4 regions of the Streptomyces sp. SS7 genome follow, and region 1 is predicted to be linked to each of the others. Evidence: riboswitches for the same ligand, from Rfam matches in the RefSeq annotation. Region 1 holds a riboswitch; each other region holds the start of a gene.
The links. A riboswitch is a leader RNA that binds a small molecule or an ion and turns the genes downstream of it on or off. The one in region 1 is predicted to bind thiamine pyrophosphate.
Positions count from the first base shown of each region.

Region 1 (5,174 bases):
GCGCGCCATCTCGCGGTGGAGCAGGACGAACGGGTCATCCATCTCGATGCGGACGGCACCATCCACCTGAACGAGGAGGAGTGGAGGATCATCGGCATCTATCCGGACCAGGCAGTCGCGGAGAGACAGCGGGAGATCTCCAGGAAGCTTCCAGGGTTCCGGGACGAACCTGATTGTTTCGAGATCGCACCCGTGATCGTGGACGAGGATGTGTGGACCCAGGGGTTCGTCACGGTGTACCCCGAAGGGCTTGGGCGAGACTGATGGACCGGACGCTCTACCTCCTGGTGCACAGGCATCACTTCGCGGACGAGCCGGGTGCTCCCACCACCGTCGACTTCATGGAAGACGGCGAACCGCTCTTCTGGGACGACAGCGAGGACAGCTTCACGTTTCTCGGCCTCTACTCGAGCCAGCAACGGGCGGAACAACGCATCGAGCAGGCGCGCACCCTACCCGGATTCAGGGACCATCCCAACGGCTTCCACGTGTACGAGTACACCGTGGGTCAAACCCACTGGGCCGCAGGATTCCTCGTCGGCGAACAAACCAATGGCTGAGCAGGCATCACCGCCTCCAGCCGCGATTCTCCTCGATGGTCCGCCGACTCCGTAGCAGGACCGAACCGGCCTGCGCGGCCGTCCGGCGGCCGTCTCCCTGGGCACGGACGCGCAACTACTACCCGGTAGGCTCCGTCACCCGGAAAGGCTCTTTCCCCTGCAGTCGACAGGACCCTCAGCAAATCAACGACGCACTTGCTAGATGGGATGTATCACTTCCAGACCCGCACTATGCAATTCCCGGCCTGGATATTTCGTGAGGTCGGAGGAGTCTCAATATTGCCGAGTCAGTTTGCGGGGTGCCGTCCATCGTTTCAGGAGGGCGCCCTGTGCAATCCTCGCGTTGATGGAAGTCGGCTGTCTTGTTATCCGCAGATCCTCGGCGCCTCCTTCGGTGATGAATCGTACGATCAGTTCAACCTGTGGGCCCGCGTTCTCGACGTCCCTGTCGCCCTGACACAACGCTCATACGGCGCATCGGGTGAACTGACGTTCACCATCGACGACGACCGCATGTGTCCGGCGAACAACGGGACGTGGCTCCTCCGCACCGATGGTGCCGCGGTGACCTGCGCTGCCACTGACCAGTGGATGCGCCCCGACGGAGAGCCGGTGACCAGGCTCCTGTACTTCACTGGCACTGAGGGCGGAGCGGTCTGGCGCAACGCCTTCAACGCGCACGCCTGGAAGCCTGCGCTCGCCGCGGCGGGAGTGATCCCCAAGCCCGGGCCGGGGGAGAGGTGCAAGGAGGCCCGCGAAGACGGCATGCACGCGCTGCGGCACTTCTGCGCCTCGGTGCTCCCCGACTCCAGGCAGAGCATCCAGGGTCCTGGGCGCCTGCCTCGGGCACGCCGATGCCGGGTCGGGTTCTCGCTCCGTACCTACACCCACCTCTCACGCCGAGCAGCGAGACGCGTACGCGGAAGGCCGTCGACGAGATGTACCGGACGGGCCGTAAGCCCCCGACGGCCCCCTGACGGCCCCCGGCTTTCGCACCCGCCCCTGATCATCGGGAAACCGCTGGTCAGGGGCATTCCCGTCCTGTCCGTGGACTACTTTAACCAGAACTGGTATCAGTTTCTGAAACACCGTCAGAAATGATGCGGACGAAGGCAGTGGCCATGGCTGAGCTCGTGGAACACGGAAAGCTGTTCATCGGCGGAGAGTTGACGGACCCCCTGGGCGATGCCGTCATCGAGGTGATCTCGCCGCACACCGAGGAGGTCATCGGGCGGGTGCCGCACGCCTCCGCGGCCGATGTGGACCGGGCCGTCGCCGTCGCGCGGCGGGCGTTCGACGAGGGGCCCTGGTCGCGGCTCTCCCTCGACGAGCGGATCGCGGTCGTCGCCCGGATCAAGGACGGCATCGCGATGCGCCACGAGGAGATCGCCCGCGTGATCTCCTCCGAGAACGGCTCACCGTACTCCTGGAGCGTCCTCGCCCAGGCCCTCGGCGCGATGATGGTCTGGGACGCGGCGATCACCGTCGCCCGGGACTTCACCTACGAGGAGCGCCGCGACGGTGTGCTCGGGAAGATCCTCGTACGGCGTGAGCCGGTGGGCGTGGTCGCGGCCGTCGTCCCCTGGAACGTCCCCCAGTTCGTCGCCGCCGCCAAGCTCGCTCCCGCGCTGCTCACCGGCTGCTCGGTGATCCTCAAGCCGTCGCCGGAGTCACCGCTGGACGCCTATCTGCTCGCGGACATCGCGCGGGAGGCCGGACTGCCGGAGGGGGTGCTGTCGATCCTGCCGGCGGACCGTGAGACCAGCGAGTACCTGGTCGGTCACCCCGGTGTCGACAAGGTCTCCTTCACCGGCTCCGTCGCGGCCGGCAAGCGGGTCATGGAGGTGGCCGCGCGCAACCTCACCCGCGTCACGCTGGAACTCGGCGGCAAGTCGGCCGCGATCGTGCTGCCGGACGCCGACCTGGAGTCCGCGGTGGCCGGGATCGTCCCGGCCGCCTGGATGAACAACGGACAGGCCTGTGTGGCCCAGACCCGCATCCTGCTGCCGCGCTCGCGCTACGACGAGTTCGCCGACGCCTTCGCCGCCGCCGCGAGCGCCCTCGTCGTCGGCGACCCGATGGACCCGGCCACCCAGGTGGGCCCCCTGGTCGCCGAGCGCCAGCAGCGCCGCAACCTCGACTACATCCGCATCGGCCAGGAGGAGGGCGCCAAGGTCCTCACCGGCGGCGGCCGTCCGGCGGGCCTGGACCGCGGCTGGTACGTCGAGCCGACCCTCTTCGGTGACGTCGACAACTCCATGCGGATCGCCCGCGAGGAGATCTTCGGCCCGGTGATCTGCCTGCTCCCCTACGGCGACGAGTCCGAGGCGCTGAAGATCGCCAACGACTCCGACTACGGGCTGAGCGGCAGCGTGTGGACGGCCGACGTGGCGCACGGCATCGAGGTCGCCCGCCAGGTCCGTACGGGGACGTATTCCGTCAACACCTTCAGCCTCGACATGCTAGGCCCGTTCGGCGGCTACAAGAACAGCGGACTGGGGCGCGAGTTCGGGCCCGAGGGCTTCGGCGAGTACCTCGAGCACAAGATGATCCACCTGCCGGCGGGCTGGGAGGGCTGAGAGGGTCATGGGGGACCGCTGGCACGTGGAGGTCGACCGCTCGCTGTGCATCGGCTCGGCCCAGTGCATCCACCACGCCCCGGACGGCTTCCGCCTGGACACCGCCCGCCAGTCCCACCCGCTCGCCCCGGACGCGGACGCGAACGAGCGGGTGCTGACGGCGGCGGAGAGCTGCCCGGTGGAGGCGATCGCCATCACCCTGCTCGACAGCGGGGAGGCGGTGTTCCCGCCGGAGGACTGAGGCCTGAGACCTCTGAGGCCCTCGGTGAGGAAAAAATCTTTCCTTTAGGGGGTTCCATCCGGTTTGAGACGTTTTATTCTGGTAGTGGCCTACGAGGCGAGTGAGGGAGTCCGACCGGAGTAGCCGACCGCAGCGAGACGCGAAGGCATCCGCTGAGGCCGACGTCGACGGTAGGGCTGAGAGGCCGAAAGGCAGCAGTCGGGCCGGACGGCGACCCCCAATACCTGATCCGGGCAATACCGGCGAAGGGAACCCGTCTCGTAGGTTTTTCGCGTCCCGGTTCTTCGCGCCCCGGTCCCGGTTCTTCGCGTCCCGTACCGTGCGGTCGTGACCGAGGACGAGCACAGCGCGGCGGACATCCGGATCGTCGAGGGCGTTGAAGCCGTGCGCCGTAGGCCCGGCATGTACTTCGGCGTCGGCCTGGACAGCCCGCACCTGCCGACTCGGGCGTTCGAGCAGGTGGTGGGCTGGTCGCTGCATCCGGCCGCGCGGGTCGCGCCCGTGCACGCCCTGCGCGTCGAGGCCGAGATCCTCGGCGACCTCGCTTTCCGGGTGGTCGACGACGCGTCGGAGGCCCTGCGGGAGGACGGCACGCCCCGCCTCGGCTTCGGTTCGCTCATCGGCCCCGACCGCTGGTGCGGCTGGGCCGTCTCCGCCCTGAGCGCTCGTACCGTCATCGAGGTCTGGCGCGACGGCCGTGGGCTGCGGCAGGAGTTGACGGGTGGCCGGCCGCTCGCCGAGCCGGAGCGGTTCGCGCCGCCGGCCGGGGCGGGGACCAGGACCGAGTGGGAGCTCGACGAGGCGTTCCTCGCCCCCGGCGCCGCGATCACCGCAGCCCTGGGCTCACTGGACCTGCACGGCTCGGCGTGCGCGCAGTCCGACGGGCCGGTCCGTCTTCTCCTGCGTGATCTGCGCCGAGCAGCCTGACCCGGGGGATCAGGCCGACGGGCGGTCCGGGTCCGTCACGTCGATCAGGCGGCACACCGTCTCGATGTCGATCCGTACCTGGGCGATCGAGGCCCGGCCCGAGAGCCAGGTGATCAGGGCCGAGTGCCACGTGTGCTCGATGACGCGGACCGCCGAGAGCTGCTCGGGCGTCGGGTCGGTCAGGCCCATCGCGTCGAGGATGATCGCCGTCGTCTGCCGGGACACCTGGTCGACCTCGGGGGAGACGCTGCGGTCGGCGAAGGTCAGCGCGCGCACCATCGCGTCGGCCAGATGCGGCTCGCGCTGGAGCGCGCGGAAGGCGCGCATCAGGGTCTCCGCGACCCGCTCCGCCGGACGCTCCCCGGACGGCGGCTTCTTGCGGAGCGTGCCGTGCATGTGGTCCAGCTGGTCCTGCATCGTGGCGACCAGCAGATGCACCTTGGAGGGGAAGTACCGGTACAGCGTCCCCAGGGCGACCTGCGAGGACTCCGCGACCTCCCGCATCTGCACCGCGTCGAAACCGCCCCGGCTGGCGAGCTGCGCGCTCGCGTGCAGAATGCGTCGGCGGCGGGCCTGCTGCCGCTCCGTGAGGGGGGAGGAGGCGGGGCGCTGGGTGGAGTCTTCCGCAGGCATGGGTCCCGTTCCGTGACAGTCGGTGAGGCTCCGTGATCACACAGCATGGCAGGGCCGCCGGAGCGCGGTGAGCCGTGGCGGGAATCACCTGATCCACTTCTCCCGGCACCCCTACCAGCCGGTAGATTCGTAGCCTCCCGAACGATCAACTCTGAAACTTGTTCTAGGTTAGCGTCTCGTCGTAATGTCGCGGGACAGCGCAGGCAGAAGGGGGCCCGGAGTGACTGCTGAGGC
Region 1 covers NZ_CP141223.1:6,874,883-6,880,056, forward strand. The annotation lists gene U5640_RS31625 (hypothetical protein) at 1-264, shown strand, start outside; gene U5640_RS31630 (hypothetical protein) at 264-560, shown strand; gene U5640_RS31635 (sterol carrier protein domain-containing protein) at 792-1,661, shown strand; gene U5640_RS31640 (aldehyde dehydrogenase) at 1,682-3,139, shown strand; gene U5640_RS31645 (ferredoxin) at 3,147-3,380, shown strand; TPP riboswitch at 3,473-3,648, shown strand; gene U5640_RS31650 (hypothetical protein) at 3,708-4,307, shown strand; gene U5640_RS31655 (TetR family transcriptional regulator) at 4,317-4,940, opposite strand; gene U5640_RS31660 (glycosyltransferase family 4 protein) at 5,161-5,174, shown strand, end outside.

Region 2 (5,174 bases), 330 kb from region 1:
TGGGCAGGGGCCGGGGCACGGTCAGCGAGCGGGGGATCACGCTCGTGCGGTCCTCGGCGTTGTCGTGGGCGGCGGACACGGCCTGCGGAGGCACGGCGTCGAGCTGCTCCTCGGTCAGCCCGGCGCGGGCGTCCCGCACCTCGCCGAGCAGCGCGACCGCGTCCTGCGGCCGGACCTCCCGGGTGCGGGCGGTGGCCGACGCGACCAGCTCGTCCAGCGCGCGCGGCAGACCGGGGACCCCGGAGGAGGGCGGCGGTACGTCCTCGTGGAGGTGCTTGTAGAGCACGATCGCGGGGGATTCGCCGTCGTGCGGCTTCTCCCCGGTGAGCATCTCGTAGAGCACGACACCGCACGCGTACACGTCCACCCGCGGGTCGGCGGCGCCGGGCGTCTCGATCTGCTCGGGCGCGAGATAGGCGACGGTCCCGAGCACGGCGCCGGTGGTGCTGGTCACGGTGTCGACGGACCGCACCAGCCCGAAGTCCGCGACCTTGACCCGCCCGTCGTCCCCTATCAGCACGTTCTCGGGCTTCATGTCACGGTGCACGAACCCGGCCCGGTGCGCGGCGCCGAGCGCGGCGAGCACCGGCTCCAGGATGTCGAGCGCGGCCCTCGGCTGGAGCGCCCCGCGCTCGCGCAGCACGTCCCGCAGGGTGCAGCCCGCGATGTACTCCATCGCGAGATACACGTACGACCCGTCCGTACCCTGGTCGAACACCTGCACGACATTGGGGTGGGCGAGCCGTGCGACGGACTTGGCCTCCCGGATGAACCGCTCGACGAACGACCCGTCGGCCGCGAGCGCCGGGTGCATCACCTTGAGGGCGAGCACACGGTCGAGGCGGGTGTCCACGGCCCGGTAGACCGTGGCCATCCCGCCCACGGCGATCCGCGCGTCGATGCGATACCGCCCGTCGAGCACCTGCCCGACCAGAGGGTCCTGAAGGGTCGTGTCCACGCAGCGAGTCTACGAGCCACGACCGACACCCCACCCGTACCCACTCATTCGGAGCACGACTGCAGCCGACCTGTGACGCGCGGCGCGGGGGTGGCGGGGGTGGACAAGGCGAGAGGGAACGTCAGAACGCGGGGCGCTCGGGGTCCAGCACGGCCAGACCCTCCGCGGGAGACGACGCCTGAGCGAAGTAGCGCCGGGGGATGCGCCCCGCCAGCCGCGCCAGCCGGCCCGCCTCGACGCCCGCCCGCATCGCCGACGCCATCCGCTCGGGATCAGGCGACCGCGTCACCGCCGTCGCCAGCATCACCCCCGCGCACCCCAACTCCATCGCCAGCGCCACGTCCGACGCCGTCCCGGCCCCCGCGTCCAGGATCACCGGCACCCCCGCCCGCTCCACGATCAGCTGGAAGTTGTGCGGGTTGCGGATGCCGAGCCCCGACCCGATCGGCGAACCCAGCGGCATCACCGCCGCGCAGCCCACGTCCTCCAGCTTCCGCGCCAGCACCGGATCGTCGTTCGTGAACGGCAGCACCGTGAACCCGTCGTCCACCAGCGTCTCCGCCGCCTCCAGCAACTCCACCGGATCCGGCAGCAGCGTCCGCTCGTCGGCGATGACCTCCAGCTTCACCAGCGACGTCCCGAGCGCCTCCCGCGCCAGCCGCGCCGTCAGCACCGCCTCCCCGGCCGTGAAGCACCCCGCCGTATTGGGCAGCACCCCGATGCCCAGCCGCCGGAGCACCGACAGCACCGAGCCCTGCACCCCGGGGTCCACCCTGCGCATCGCCACCGTCGTCAGCTCGGTCCCGGACGCCACCAGCGCCCGCTCCAGCACCTCCAGGCTCGGCGCACCTCCCGTGCCCATGATCAGACGCGACGAGAAGGACGTACCGCCGAGGAGGAACGGATCGTCGGACATGGCGCTCACCCTCCCTGCACCGCGGTCAGGACCTCCACCCGGTCGCCCTCGCGGAGCGGCGTCGCCGACCACTCCGCACGCGGGACGACCGTCTCGTTCAGCGCGGCCGCCACCCCGGAGGGCGCCGCCGTCAGGGACCGTACGACACGGTCGAGGCCCGTACCGGGAGCGACCACCCGCCGCTCGCCGTTCACCGAGATGTTCATACGAGCTGCTCCGTCCGGGCGGCGGCGCCGAAGCGCCGGGGGGTGAAGGGGCGTGCCTCGTCCGGGAGTTCACCGCTGACCAGGGCATGTGCCAGGGCGTCCCCGGTCACCGGCGTCAGCAGCACCCCGTTGCGGTAGTGCCCGGTGGCCAGCAACAGTCCCTCCAGCGCGGTCGGCCCGAGCAGCGGCGCGTTGTCGGGGGAGCCGGGCCGCAGTCCGGCGCGCGTCTCCGTCAGCGGCAGTTCCGTGATCCCCGGCACCAGTTCGTGGGCGTCGCGCAGCAGTTCGTACACCCCGCCCGCCGTCACCGACGTGTCCCAGCCGAGTTCCTCGCTCGTGGCGCCCACGACCAGCTCGCCGTTCTCCCGGGGCACCAGATACACCTGGCTGCCGCGCACCACGGCCCGCACGGTACGGCTGAGGAACGGGGCGTACCCGGCCGGCACCGTCAGCCGCAGCACCTGCCCCTTCACCGGCCGCACCGGCGGCAGTACGTCCTCCGGCACCCCCGCCAGCCGCCCGCTGAGGCTCCCCGCCGCCAGCACCACCTGCCCCGCCGCCAGGGCCGTGCCGTCATCGGTGACGACCCCCGCGGCCCGTCCGCCCGTCACGGACAGCCGCTCGGCCCACGCCCGGTGGAGGACCACCCCGGCCCGCTCGCACGCCACGACCAGCGCGTCGGACAGCCGCCGGGGATCGATCTGGTGGTCGCCGTCCACCCGCAGTCCGCCCCGCACCCCGGGCGCGAGCATCGGCTCCAGGCGCCGGCACTCCCGCCCGCTCAGCCATTCCGACTCCAGCCCCGACCGCGCCTGCAACGCGTGCAGTTCGCGCAGATGGGCGCGGTCGTCGGCGTCCAGCGCCACCGCGAGCGTGCCGCACCGGCGGTAGCCGAGGTCCCGCCCGGTCACCTCCGTCAGCTCGGCCGCGAAGTCCGGATACCGGCGGGCCGAGGCCAGGTTGAGCCCCAGCAGGGTCTGCTCGCCGTGGTGCAGTTCGGTGACGGCGGCCAGCATCCCGGCCGCCACCCGCGCGGCCCCACCGCCCGGTTCGGGGTCCACCACCGTCGTGGCGAACCCGCGCTGCGCGGCCCGCCACGCCGTGACCAGCCCGATGATCCCGCCCCCCACGACGAGGACGTCGGATGTACGTGTACGCGACATGGGCGTCCAGCCCCTCCCTTCGCCGGCATGACCCGGATCAGGTTCGTACGGTCGGAGGCCGGCCAGCCTCCCTCTCAGCCCGGTGCGTCCGGACTCCCGCGAGTGCTCTACGTTGGCCACACCCTAGCCCGTGCTTCCGTGCCCCTGTAAAGGGAGCCTCCCGCCCCGTAAGGAGCCCCCTGCCCATGCCCCGCTCGCTCGACGGCCTCGTCCTCGCCCCCGTCGCCGACCAGGCCCCGGGCCAGGTCGGCACCCGCACCCGCTTCACGTACCACGAGGCGGACGGCGTGATCTGGGCGGACTACGCGGGCGGCGACGTCGTACGCGGCCATCTCGTGGGTACCCGTGAGGGGGACCGGCTCGACTTCCGGTACGTCCAGCTCAAGCAGGACGGCACGACCTCCTCGGGGCACTGCGTCTCGACGGTCCTCGCCCTGCCGGACGGCCGGGTGCGGCTGGAGGAGACCTGGTCCTGGGAGTCGCAGGAAGGCAGCGGCACCAGCGTTGTGGAGCAGGTCACGGAGCACGACGGCTGACTGACGGAACGTCAGGTGTCTATGGTGATCAGGTGAGCGAGCTGAACAGGGAAGAGGACGGACGGCCGGGGCGGCGCGTGGTCGTCGTCGGCGCGGGCATGGCCGGGGTGCAGACCGCGGTCGCCCTGCGCGAACAGGGCTTCGACGGCACCGTGACACTGATCGGCGCGGAGCCCCACCAGCCCTACGACCGGCCGCCGCTGTCCAAGGCCGTACTCCTCGGCAAGGCCGAGGGCTCCGCCTTCGACGTCGACTTCGAGGGGCTCGGCATCGACCTGCTGCTCGGCCGCGAGGTCCTCGGCCTGCGCCCCGCCGACCACGAGGTGGACACCGAGGCCGGGCCCGTCCCCTACGACGTCCTCGTCCTCGCCACCGGCGCCCGGCCGATCCGGCTGCCGGGCGCCGACGGCGTGCCCGGCGTCCATCTGCTGCGCACCCTGGACGACGCCGAACGCCTGCGGCCCGTCCTCGCCGGCGCGCACGACGTCGTGGTCGTCGGGGCCGGCTGGATCGGCGCCGAGTTCGCCACCGCGGCCCGCGAGGCCGGCTGCGCGGTCACCGTCGTCGAGGCCGCCGACCGGCCGCTCGCCGGCGCCCTGCCGGCCGAGGTCGCCGCCCCGATGACCTCCTGGTACGCCGACAGCGGCACCGACCTGCGCACCCACACGCGCGTGGCCCGCGTCGAGCCCGGCGCGGTCGTCCTCGACGACGGCACCCGGCTGCCCGCGGGCGCCGTCGTCGTCGGCATCGGCGCCCGCCCCGCCACCGCCTGGCTGACCGGCTCCGGCGTCGCCCTGGGCCCCCACCACGAGGTCCTGGCCGACGACCGGCTGCGCACCTCCGTCCCGGACGTGTACGCGGTCGGCGACTGCGCCTCCTTCCCCTCGGCGCGCTACGGCGAGCGCCTCCTCGTCCACCACTGGGACAACGCCCTCCAGGGGCCCCGCACGGTCGCCGCCAACATCATCGGCACGGCCACGGACGAGCCCCCGGCCGTCTACGACCCCGTCCCGTACTTCTGGTCCGAGCAGTTCGGCCGCTTCGTCCAGTACGCCGGCCACCACACCGCGGCCGACCGCCTCGTCTGGCGCGGCGACCCGACGGGCCCGGCGTGGAGCGTCTGCTGGCTCCGCGACGGCCGTCTGACCGCTCTCCTGGCGGTGGGGCGCCCCCGCGACCTGGCCCAGGGCAGGCGGCTGATCGAGTCGGCCACCCGCATGGACGCGACGGCACTGGCGGACCCGGCCCGCCCCCTGAAGACCGCGACCGCCTGACCCACGGACACGTGCGGCTCCGCCGCGCGGGCGCGACCTGCCCCCCAGGCGGCCGCACCCGGAGGACGACCCATCGCGACCCACGGGAAGATGCGCCTACCCTTGACCCCGTGACCGAGAT
Region 2 covers NZ_CP141223.1:7,202,816-7,207,989, forward strand. The annotation lists gene pknB (Stk1 family PASTA domain-containing Ser/Thr kinase) at 1-958, opposite strand, end outside; gene U5640_RS33060 (thiazole synthase) at 1,080-1,874, opposite strand; gene thiS (sulfur carrier protein ThiS) at 1,880-2,080, opposite strand; gene thiO (glycine oxidase ThiO) at 2,077-3,243, opposite strand; TPP riboswitch at 3,241-3,353, opposite strand; gene U5640_RS33075 (hypothetical protein) at 3,429-3,779, shown strand; gene U5640_RS33080 (FAD-dependent oxidoreductase) at 3,857-5,053, shown strand; gene U5640_RS33085 (Rv2175c family DNA-binding protein) at 5,164-5,174, shown strand, end outside.
Region 2: linked by a shared signal. The riboswitch ahead of thiO (glycine oxidase ThiO) and the one ahead of U5640_RS31650 (hypothetical protein) in region 1 are both predicted to bind thiamine pyrophosphate.

Region 3 (5,174 bases), 1.8 Mb from region 1:
CTGCTCGGGGCATGGCGGACCGGGCCCCTTGGGGGCCGGGTGCTGGAGGGGAGCCGGAAGGCCGGCGGGAGGGTCAGGCCGTCAGGGCCGAGTGCAGGGCGGTGGCCATGGGCAGGCCGACGCCGAGCCGCGCCTTGAGCTGGGCGGTGGTGATGGGCTCGCCGTGCTGGACGCGGTGGGCGTCCGCGATCGAGCGCGCTTCGTTCAGCAGCGGCTCGGGCACCTTGGCCGCAGGCACCGGGGCCGGGGTGGGCACGGGCGGGGCCGTCACGGGCACGGGCTCGGGCACGGGGGCCGGATCGGCAGGGGCCGGGGTGGCGGCAGGCTCGTCTTCCTCGGCCGGGACGACCGGCGCGGGAACGGGCCGGGGTTCCGGTCTCGGCTCCGTGCCGACGGGGACGGGCGCGGGGGTGCCGATGGTGTGGAAGGCCCGGAGGAGCTGGGGGCCGACGGCTCCCCAGCCGAGGAGGAGCAGCGGGGCCACGGCGTCCACGGCAGCGCGGCCGTAGTGGCCGGCGGCCAGGGGCTCGGCGATGTTGAGGGCCAGGGTCAGCAGGCCGGAGAAGTGCATCAGCCGGGTAGCGGCCATCATCTGCTCCGGCGGGACACCGCGCAGCGAGAGGTAGCGCAGGGCCACCAGGAGTCCGACCACGGACAGGTCCACCATCGGAGCGATCAGCGGCGCGATGGGCTCGGGGATGCCGAGCCGCAGGGCGAGGGCCCAGACGTTGCCGAAGGAGAAGACGAAGGCCAGAGCGGCGATGACGCCCATGACCACGGTCACGGTGCGCTGAGGTGATCCGGTCCTCAGACAAAGGGATTCACCTCCTCTCAACAGCACGCAGGGATAAGTGGATTGGCCGTCTGGACTATGCGGCGAGCGGCTCCTCACCCTCGTCGTAGCCGTCGTACTTGGTCAGGTCGATGCCGGCGGGGAGCCGGGCGGAGAGCAGGTCGGCGGGGTCGGCCGTGAGGTGGGCGGTCTCATCTCTTGCGGGAGCGAGCCGCAGAGGGCTGCGTGATCCGGATCGCGGTGGGCGACGCCGACAGCGAAAACGTCCGGGCGCGCGGCCAGGAGGAGAAGTTCGGGCACGGCATCGAGTCCCGTTGCCAACTGGCGCTCATGCACTACCGGCCCCTGATCGGCGTGCCGGGCATCGACATCCGGACCCACGGGACGACGCTCTACAACTCGCTCTACCGCGCCGATGATCAGTGTCTGGTCAATGCCCACGTCTGGGGGGTCAACGCGTACGGGGCCCCGGTGTGGCATCTTCGGCGGAGCGGCGAGGGCGGCATGTTCGACACCTACGCCGAGAGCTTCGACGCGGTGTGGTCCACGGCGACGCCCGTACGGCACGAGGGGTGACCATGGCACGGACCGAGTACTACGACGACTCGAACGCGCCCAAGCCGAACAGCATGGTTGTCGCAGCCTCAGCCGTCGTCACCGACGATCAGGGGCGCATCCTGCTCCAGCGCCGACGCGACAACGATCTGTGGGCCCTCCCGGGTGGAGGGATGGACCTCACCGACTCTCTTCCCGGCACAGCCGTCCGCGAGGTCAAGGAAGAGACCGGCCTCGACGTGGAGGTCACGGGACTGGTCGGCACGTACACCGACCCGAAGCACATCATCGCCTACACGGATGGCGAGGTGCGTCGGCAGTTCAACGTCTGCTTCACCGCGCGGATCGTCGGCGGAGAACTGGCGATCTCCGACGAGTCGACGGAGCTACGGTTCGTCCCTCCAGACGAGCTGGACCGACTTCCGATGCACCACACGCAGCGACTCAGGCTCCGCCACTTCATGGAGCACCGCGAGCAGCCCTACCTCGGCTGACCCCGTCAACATGTGCTGGTGGACGCTCCGACGTCAAAAGATCAGTCCGCAGAACGACGAAGGCTGACCGACGACTCCCCCCGGAATGCCGTCGGTCAGCCTCATTTGCGCAGGTCAGTCCGCTAGCGGAAGGTAGACACGGTTGCCGGAAGCCGCGAACTCCTTCGACTTCTCCAGCATCCCGGCCTCGATCTCCTCCGGGGTGGCGTCCGCCTCGCCGCCGAACTGCTCTGTGATGCTTCTGCTGATCTTCATCGAGCAGAACTTCGGCCCGCACATCGAGCAGAAGTGAGCCGTCTTGGCCGGCTCGGCCGGGAGGGTTTCGTCGTGGAAGTCGCGGGCCGTGTCCGGGTCGAGGGCCAGGTTGAACTGGTCCTCCCAGCGGAACTCGAAGCGGGCGTCGGACAGCGCGTCGTCCCACTCCTGTGCTCCGGGGTGGCCCTTGGCGAGGTCGGCGGCGTGGGCGGCGATCTTGTAGGTGATGACACCGGTCTTGACGTCGTCACGGTTGGGCAGGCCCAGGTGCTCCTTGGGCGTGACGTAGCAGAGCATGGCCGTGCCCCACCAGGCGATCATCGCGGCGCCGATGCCGGAGGTGATGTGGTCGTACGCCGGGGCGACGTCCGTCGTCAGCGGGCCGAGGGTATAGAACGGAGCTTCATCGCAGATCTCCTGCTGAAGGTCGATGTTCTCCTTGATCTTGTGCATCGGGACGTGCCCCGGGCCCTCGATCATGGTCTGTACGTGAAAACGCTTGGCGATCGTGTTGAGTTCCCCGAGCGTGCGCAACTCCGCGAACTGCGCCTCGTCGTTGGCGTCCGCGATCGAGCCCGGCCGCAGACCGTCGCCCAGCGAGTACGTGACGTCGTAGGCGGCGAGGATCTCGCAGAGTTCCTCGAAGTTCTCGTACAGGAACGACTCCTTGTGGTGCGCCAGGCACCAGGCCGCCATGATCGAGCCGCCGCGCGAGACGATGCCGGTCTTGCGGTTCGCGGTGAGCGGGACGTACGCGAGGCGCACGCCCGCGTGGACCGTCATGTAGTCCACGCCCTGCTCGGCCTGCTCGACGACGGTGTCCTTGTAGATCTCCCAGGTCAGTTCCTCGGCCCTGCCGTCGACCTTCTCCAGCGCCTGGTACAGCGGCACCGTGCCGATGGGCACGGGGGAGTTGCGCAGCACCCACTCCCGGGTGGTGTGGATGTTACGGCCGGTGGAGAGGTCCATGACCGTGTCGGCGCCCCAACGGGTCGCCCAGGTCATCTTCTCGACCTCCTCCTCGATGGAGGAGGTCACCGCCGAGTTGCCGATGTTGGCGTTGACCTTCACCAGGAACCTCTTGCCGATGATCATCGGCTCGATCTCCGGGTGGTTGACATTGGCCGGCAGCACCGCGCGCCCGGCCGCGATCTCCTCGCGCACCACCTCGGGAGAAACGTTCTCCCGGAGGGCCACGAACTCCATCTCGGGCGTGATCTCGCCCCTGCGGGCGTACGCGAGCTGGGTGACCGCGCTGCCGTCCCGGCTCCGGCGCGGCAGCCGCGGGCGGCCCGGGAACACCGCGTCGAGGTTACGCAGTCCACCCCGCGGCGAGGTGTGCTTGACGCCGTCGTCCTCGGGCCGGACCGGTCGGCCCGCGTACTCCTGTGTGTCACCGCGGGCGATGATCCAGTTCTCCCGCAGCGGCGCCAGGCCCCTGCGAACGTCGGTGTCGGCGAGCGGATCGGTGTACGGTCCGGAGGTGTCGTACAGCGTGACCGACTGCCCGTTGGTGAGATGCACCTGGCGGACCGGCACCCGCAGGTCGGGGCGAGCGCCCTCGATGTACCCCTTGTGCCAGCCGATGGACGTCCCGCTCTTCTCGCCGGTCGCCTCGGCCGTGTCCGTCTCGGCCGCGTTCTGCGTGAAGGCAGGCGTGCGTGCGTCCTTGTTGGTCATGAGACCTACTCCCTACGCCGGCATTACCCGGTAACAGGTTCGGCGGTCGACGCAGCGGCTACCGTCTGCCGACGTTTCATGTGAAACATCACTCGCTGTGGTGACGTTCCACGTGAAACATCGCGAAGACGGAGGTCAGCGCCCTCTCAGCCCGGTGCTCCGAGCTCCCGCGTGTGCAAAAGTGGCTCCACGCTAGCGGTAGGTGTGGCGCGGTGAACAGTGGGCCTCAGCCGTTCTTGCGATGATCGGGCGGTGACCACGACACACCAGCCCCCGTATCCGCCCGGAGAGCCGCCCCGCAGGCCCGGCACCGGTGGCGGCCCGGGTCCCGGACCGGCCAACGCTCCGCAGGGCGGACCGGCCGCACAGGGGCGCCAGGACGAACGCGACTTCAGCTTCGGTGGTGGGTTCGACCGCGGCCACGAGGTCGGGCCCGGCTACGGGCAGCGTCCGGGCCCCCGTCCCGGGCCTGGACACCACGGGCCCGAGCACCACGGGCCCGAGCACCACGGACCTGCGCATCATGGGCCCGAGCACCACAGGCCCCAGCACTCCGGGCCCGGAGCAGGCGGAGGCCACCGGCACGGTTTCGAGGACGGTCACACCGGCGCACAGGGCAGCGGTTCCGAAGGCGGACACGGATCCGGGCATGGACACGGACACGGGCATGGGCACAGCCACAGCCACGGTCCGGCCGCACCGGTCTCCAAGCATCTGCGCAAGGTCATCGGAGCCGTCCTGATCCCCTTCGCCGCGGCGGTACTGGTCGGGCTGGTGGTGCTGTGGCCCGGCGGTGCCCCGGCGCATGAGCGGACCGGCGTCGGCTTCGACCGGCAGACGCAGCACGCCACGGTGACCAAGGTCGTCAAGGTGAGCTGCCAGTCGGTGAACGCCTCCGGTGGCACGCCGATCGGCGGCGCTTCCCCCGCCGACGGCTCGTCCGCCGAGAAGAAGGGAGGCGACACCTGCAAGAAGGCCACGATCCGCGTGGACACCGGCGACGACAAGGGCCGGACGTTCACCGAGATCGTCCAGCCCGACCAGTCCCGCCAGTTGGAGCAGGGCGAGCAGGTCGTGGTCGCCTACGAGCCCTCGGCCCCCAAGGACCTGCAGTACTCGGTCACCGATGTGAACCGCCGGATCCCGATGACGGTGCTGGCCGTGATCTTCGCGGTCGCCGTGGTGGTCGTCGGGCGGCTGCGCGGTGTGATGGCCCTGGTGGCGCTGGCCGCGAGCTTCCTGATCCTGAACTTCTTCATCCTGCCCGCGATACTCCAGGGCTCGAACCCGCTGCTGGTGGCCGTGGTGGGGTCCAGCGCCATCATGTTGATCGCCCTGTATCTGTGCCACGGGCTGTCCGCCCGTACGTCCGTCGCCGTGCTCGGCACCCTCATCTC
Region 3 covers NZ_CP141223.1:5,048,468-5,053,641, reverse strand. The annotation lists gene U5640_RS23330 (DUF2637 domain-containing protein) at 74-784, opposite strand; partial or broken gene U5640_RS23325 (XRE family transcriptional regulator) at 989-1,369, shown strand; gene U5640_RS23320 (NUDIX domain-containing protein) at 1,372-1,842, shown strand; gene thiC (phosphomethylpyrimidine synthase ThiC) at 1,957-3,777, opposite strand; TPP riboswitch at 3,770-3,958, opposite strand; gene U5640_RS23310 (YibE/F family protein) at 4,030-5,174, shown strand, end outside.
Region 3: linked by a shared signal. The riboswitch ahead of thiC (phosphomethylpyrimidine synthase ThiC) and the one ahead of U5640_RS31650 (hypothetical protein) in region 1 are both predicted to bind thiamine pyrophosphate.

Region 4 (5,174 bases), 4.4 Mb from region 1:
AGAACTCCCCCGTCCGGTCGGTCCGCAGCCGCTCCAGCACCAGCAGGGCCGCCGCGCACACCAGCATCAGAATCGTCGACAGGGCCATCGCCTGACCGTAGTTGAGCTCACCGGCCCGGCCCAGCAGCCGCGCCACCGCCACCGGCAGCGTAGGACGGTCCGGCCGCGCGATGAACACGGTCGCCCCGAACTCCCCCAGCGACACCGCGAAGGCGAACCCGGCGGCGACCAGCAGCGCCCGCCGCACCATCGGCAGGTCCACCTCCCGCCACACCCGCCACGGCGACGCCCCCAGCACCGCCGCCGCCTCCCGCAGCCGGTGGTCCACCGCCCGCAGCACGGGCAGCATGGTCCGTACGACGAACGGGACGCCGACCAGCGCCTGGGCGAGCGGGACGAGGATCCAGCTGGCCCTGAGATCCAGCGGGGGCTCGTCCAGGGTGATCAGGAACCCGAAGCCGACGGTCACCGCCGACACACCCAGCGGCAGCATCAGCAGCGCGTCGAAGCCCCGGACCAGCCGGCCCGCGTCGCGCCGGGTGAGCGCCGCGGCGGCCAGGCCGCCGATCAGCACCGCGATCGCGGTCGCAGCGACGGCGTACTCGAGCGAGTTGCCGATCGCCTCGATCGGCGGCACCAGGAAGACATTCCCCTCGTCGCCGGTCAGCGCGCGGTAGTAGGCGAGGTCCGGTGCGTCCAGGGACCGCTGCACCAGCACGGCGAGCGGCAGCACCAGCAGCAGCGCGACGCTCACCAGCACCCCGGCCAGCAGCGCCCACTGCCCGGCACCGCGCGGCCGCCGGGCGGTCAGACCCGCGTCCACCAGCCGCAGGGCTGTCTCCCGCCGCCGTACCGTCCAGGCGTGCACGACGAGGATCGCGCCGACCGCGGCGAACTGCACGATCGTCAGGACGGCCGCCGTGGAGAGGTCGAAGATCTCCGAGGTCTGGCGGTAGATCTCCACCTCCAGGGTGGAGAAGGTGGGCCCGCCGAGGATCTGGACCACACCGAAGGAGGTGAAGGTGAACAGGAAGACCATCAGCGCGGCGGCGGCCGCGGCCGGTCCGAGCGCGGGCAGGGTCACCGTGCGCCAGGCCCGCAGCCGGGACGCGCCCAGCATCCGGGCGGCCTCCTCCTGGCGCGGGTCGAGCTGGGCCCACAGCCCGCCGACGGTCCGCACGACGACGGCGTAGTTGAAGAAGACGTGCGCCAGCAGGATCGCCCACACGGTCGTGTCCAGCCGTACGCCCCACAGGTCGTCCAGCAGACCGCCGCGCCCGACGAGCGCGAGGAACGCGCTGCCGACGACCACCGTCGGCAGCACGAACGGCACCGTCACCACGGCCCGCAGCACCTGCTTGCCCGGGAAGTCCAGACGGGCGAAGACATACGCGCCCGGCAGCGCCACCACCAGGGTGAGCGCGGTGGAGACGACCGCCTGCCAGGTGGTGAACCACAGGACGTGCCGGATGTCGGCCTGGCCCAGGACGTCGGCCACCCGCCCGAACCGCCAGACCCCGTCGACCTTCAGCCCGCGGGCCACGATCGCGGCGACGGGATAGGCGAAGAACAGCCCGAAGAACGCGACGGGCAGGGCCATGAGCCCGAGCCGCGCCGCGCTCCCGGAAGGCCTTTCGGCCCGCTTGGTCACTTCAGTACGAGCGAGGTCCACGACTTGACCCACTGGTCGCGGTGCTGGGCGATCTTCGCCGGGTCCATGGTCTCGGGGGCCTTGGCGGCGGGCCCGTACGCGGTGAACTCGGCGGGCACGCCCACCCCCTCGACCACCGGGTAGACGAACATGTTGAGCGGCATGTCCTTCTGGAACTCCTGGGAGATCAGGAAGTCGATGAGCGCCTTGCCGCCCTTGGCGTTCCCGGCGTTGCTCAGCAGCCCCGCGAACTCGATCTGGCGGAAGCAGGTGCCGGTCGCGACCCCGGTGGGGGCGGTGCTGGGCCTGGGGTCGCCGTAGATCACCTCGGCGGGCGGCGAGGAGGCGTACGACACGACCAGCGGCCGGTCCGCCCCGGCCTTCCTGCCGCCGGCCGACCCCGAGAACTCCTCGTTGTAGGCCTGCTCCCAGCCGTCGACCACCTTCACCCCGTTGGCCTTGAGCTTCTTCCAGTAGTCCGCCCAGCCGTCGTCGCCGTACTTCGCGGCCGTGCCGAGGACGAAGCCGAGGCCCGGCGAGGAGGTGGAGGCGTTCTCGGTGACGAGGAGGTTCTTGTAGGCGGGCTTGATCAGGTCGTCGTAGGACGTCGGCGGGGCCAGCTTGTGGTCGGCGAAGTACTTCTTGTCGTAGTTGACGCAGATGTCGCCGTAGTCGACGGGCGTGACCCGGTGCTTGCCGGAGTCCAGCTGGTACGCGCCGCCGACCCGGTCGAGTCCCTTGGCCTCGTACGACTGGAACAGACCGTTGTCGAGCGCCCGCGACAGCAGGGTGTTGTCGACGCCGAAGAAGACGTCCCCCTGCGGGTTGTCCTTGGTCAGGATGGCCTTGTTGACGGCCTGGCCCGCGTCGCCGTCCGTGAGGACCTTGACCTTGTAGCCGGACTTCTTCTCGAAGTCGGCGAGCACGTTCTTGGAGACGGCCCATGAGTCGTGGCTGACGAGGGTGACGGTCCTGGAGTCCGCCGCGCTCGAGGTGCCGGACGACTCCGCGCCGCACGCGGACAGGGTGACGAGGCCGAGGCCGACCGTCGCCGCCACGAAGGTCTTGATGTGCACTGGATGTCCTCCTGGGGTTGGCCAGGAAGAACGCGGCCCCGCCCGGGGACGCCCGGGCAGGGCACAACAGCTTGAGCGATGACCGAACTTCCTACCCAGAATGACCTGGGCGAGGTTCAGAGGGTCTGCGGCCCGATTGCCGCACTCTCAGCGCTGTGGCGCTCCCCTGTCGGAATATGAAGATGTGACGTGGCCAGATCTTAGCGCTCGGTGGCCGCCAGCTGACCACAGGCTCCGTCGATCTCCTGGCCACGGGTGTCCCGGACGGTGACGGGCACCCCGTGGGCCGCGATGGCCTCCACGAACGCCTTCTCGTCCTCGGGCCGCGAGGCCGTCCACTTCGAGCCCGGGGTCGGGTTCAGCGGGATCAGGTTGACGTGCACGGGCTTTCCGCGGAGCAGCCGGCCGAGCCGGTCACCACGCCAGGCCTGGTCGTTGATGTCACGGATCAGCGCGTACTCGATCGACAGCCGCCGCCCGGACTTCTCCACGTAGTCGAAGCCCGCGTCGAGCACCTCGCGCACCTTCCACCGCGTGTTCACGGGGACGAGGGTGTCGCGCAGCTCGTCGTCCGGGGCGTGCAGCGAGATCGCGAGCCGGCACTTGAAGCCCTCGTCGGCGAACCGGTGGATGGCGGGCACGAGCCCGACCGTCGAGACGGTGATCCCGCGCTGCGACAGCCCGAGCCCGTCCGGAGCGGGATCGGTGAGCGCACGGATCGCGGTGACGACCCGCTTGTAGTTGGCGAGCGGCTCGCCCATCCCCATGAAGACGATGTTGGACAGCCGCGCCGGCCCGCCGGGGACCTCGCCGTCCCGCAGCGCCCGCATCCCGTCCACGATCTGGTGCACGATCTCGGCGCTGGACAGGTTCCGGTCAAGCCCGGCCTGCCCGGTCGCGCAGAACGGGCAGTTCATCCCGCAGCCCGCCTGCGAGCTGATGCACATCGTCACCCGGTCCGGGTACCGCATCAGCACCGACTCGACGAGCGTCCCGTCGAACAGCCGCCACAGCGTCTTGCGGGTGGTGCCCTCGTCGGTCGACAGATGCCGTACGACGGTCATCAGCTCGGGCAGCAGCGCCTCCCGCAGCTTCTCCCGCGCACCGGCGGGGATGTCGGTCCACTCCGCCGGGTCGTGCGCGTACCGCGCGAAGTAGTGCTGCGAGAGCTGCTTGGCGCGGAACGGCTTCTCACCGATCTCCGCGACGGCGTCCTTCCGCTCCGCTGGCGAGAGATCGGCAAGATGCCGCGGCGGCTTCTTGGCTCCGCGCGGCGCGACAAATGTGAGTTCTCCGGGCTTAGGCATGGCCTAACCAGTGTCGCAGATCGAATCCGGTGCCCCGGTCGCGCGACGGGAAGGCCTTCCTCCGTGACAGGTGCTAGGTAGCCCGCTGCTCCAGGTGGCTCTTCAGGAGGCGTTCGTTCAGTGGCAGTTCCTTGCGGACCTGGGGGCGGACGATCAGGGGGAGGAGGACCTTGCCCATGCCCCTGCCCTCGAAGTCGAGTTCCATCGTCACGCGGGAGCGGCGGCCGTCCTCGAGCGGGGTGATCTCGCCGTGGACATGGCCGCGCACGGGACCGTCGACGCCTCGCAGGCCCCAGGCGTGCGGGGGGTCGTACTCGGTGTACTCCATGGTCATCGGGATCTCCCGGCGGCGGCCCACGTGCCGGGTGACGCGCAGCCGGGAGCCGACCTGGACCGGGCCGGGGTCGAGCTGTTCGGCCGAGACCGCGCTCGCCTGCCATTCGGGCAGGTGGGACGGGTCGATGAGGTACGCCCAGACATCGTCGGGGCTGCGGTCGACGTCGATCGATTCACGGAAGCCGGACATGACGTCTGCCCCTTTCCGGATGATTGGCCATCAAGCCCATAAAGGGCCTCGGGGAAAATCGTCCCACTGTGGGCGGTACCGGGCAAAGGACGCGGGCCCCCGGCCTGAGGGTTCAGGTCGGGGGCCCGCGGGCGAGGTGGACGAGCCGGCGCCGGTCAGCCCGATCCGACGAACAGCACGAGCAGCAGCCAGACGACCGGAGCCGTCGGCAGCAGGGAGTCCAGCCGGTCCATGATGCCGCCGTGGCCCGGCAGCAGCGTACCCATGTCCTTGATGCCCAGGTCCCGCTTGATCATGGACTCGCCGAGGTCGCCGAGCGTGGCGCTGGCCGCGACCGCGAGGCCCAGCAGCAGCCCCTGCCACCAGTGGCCGCCGTCGATCAGGAACTCCATGCACAGCGCGCCCACGACCATCGCGAACGACACCGCGCCCAGCAGGCCCTCGCGGGTCTTGCCGGGGCTGATGCGCGGGGCGAGCTTGTGCTTGCCGAAGCGCCAGCCGACGGCGTAGGCGCCGGTGTCGCTGACGACCGTGAGGAGGAAGAACGCCAGGACGCGCTGCGCGCCGTCGGCCGCGGTGAGCATCAGGGCGACGAACGTGGCCAGGAAGGGGAC
Region 4 covers NZ_CP141223.1:2,507,302-2,512,475, forward strand. The annotation lists gene U5640_RS11120 (iron ABC transporter permease) at 1-1,600, opposite strand, end outside; gene U5640_RS11125 (thiamine ABC transporter substrate-binding protein) at 1,648-2,727, opposite strand; TPP riboswitch at 2,798-2,905, opposite strand; gene rlmN (23S rRNA (adenine(2503)-C(2))-methyltransferase RlmN) at 2,928-4,034, opposite strand; gene U5640_RS11135 (SRPBCC family protein) at 4,108-4,560, opposite strand; gene U5640_RS11140 (phosphatidate cytidylyltransferase) at 4,716-5,174, opposite strand, start outside.
Region 4: linked by a shared signal. The riboswitch ahead of U5640_RS11125 (thiamine ABC transporter substrate-binding protein) and the one ahead of U5640_RS31650 (hypothetical protein) in region 1 are both predicted to bind thiamine pyrophosphate.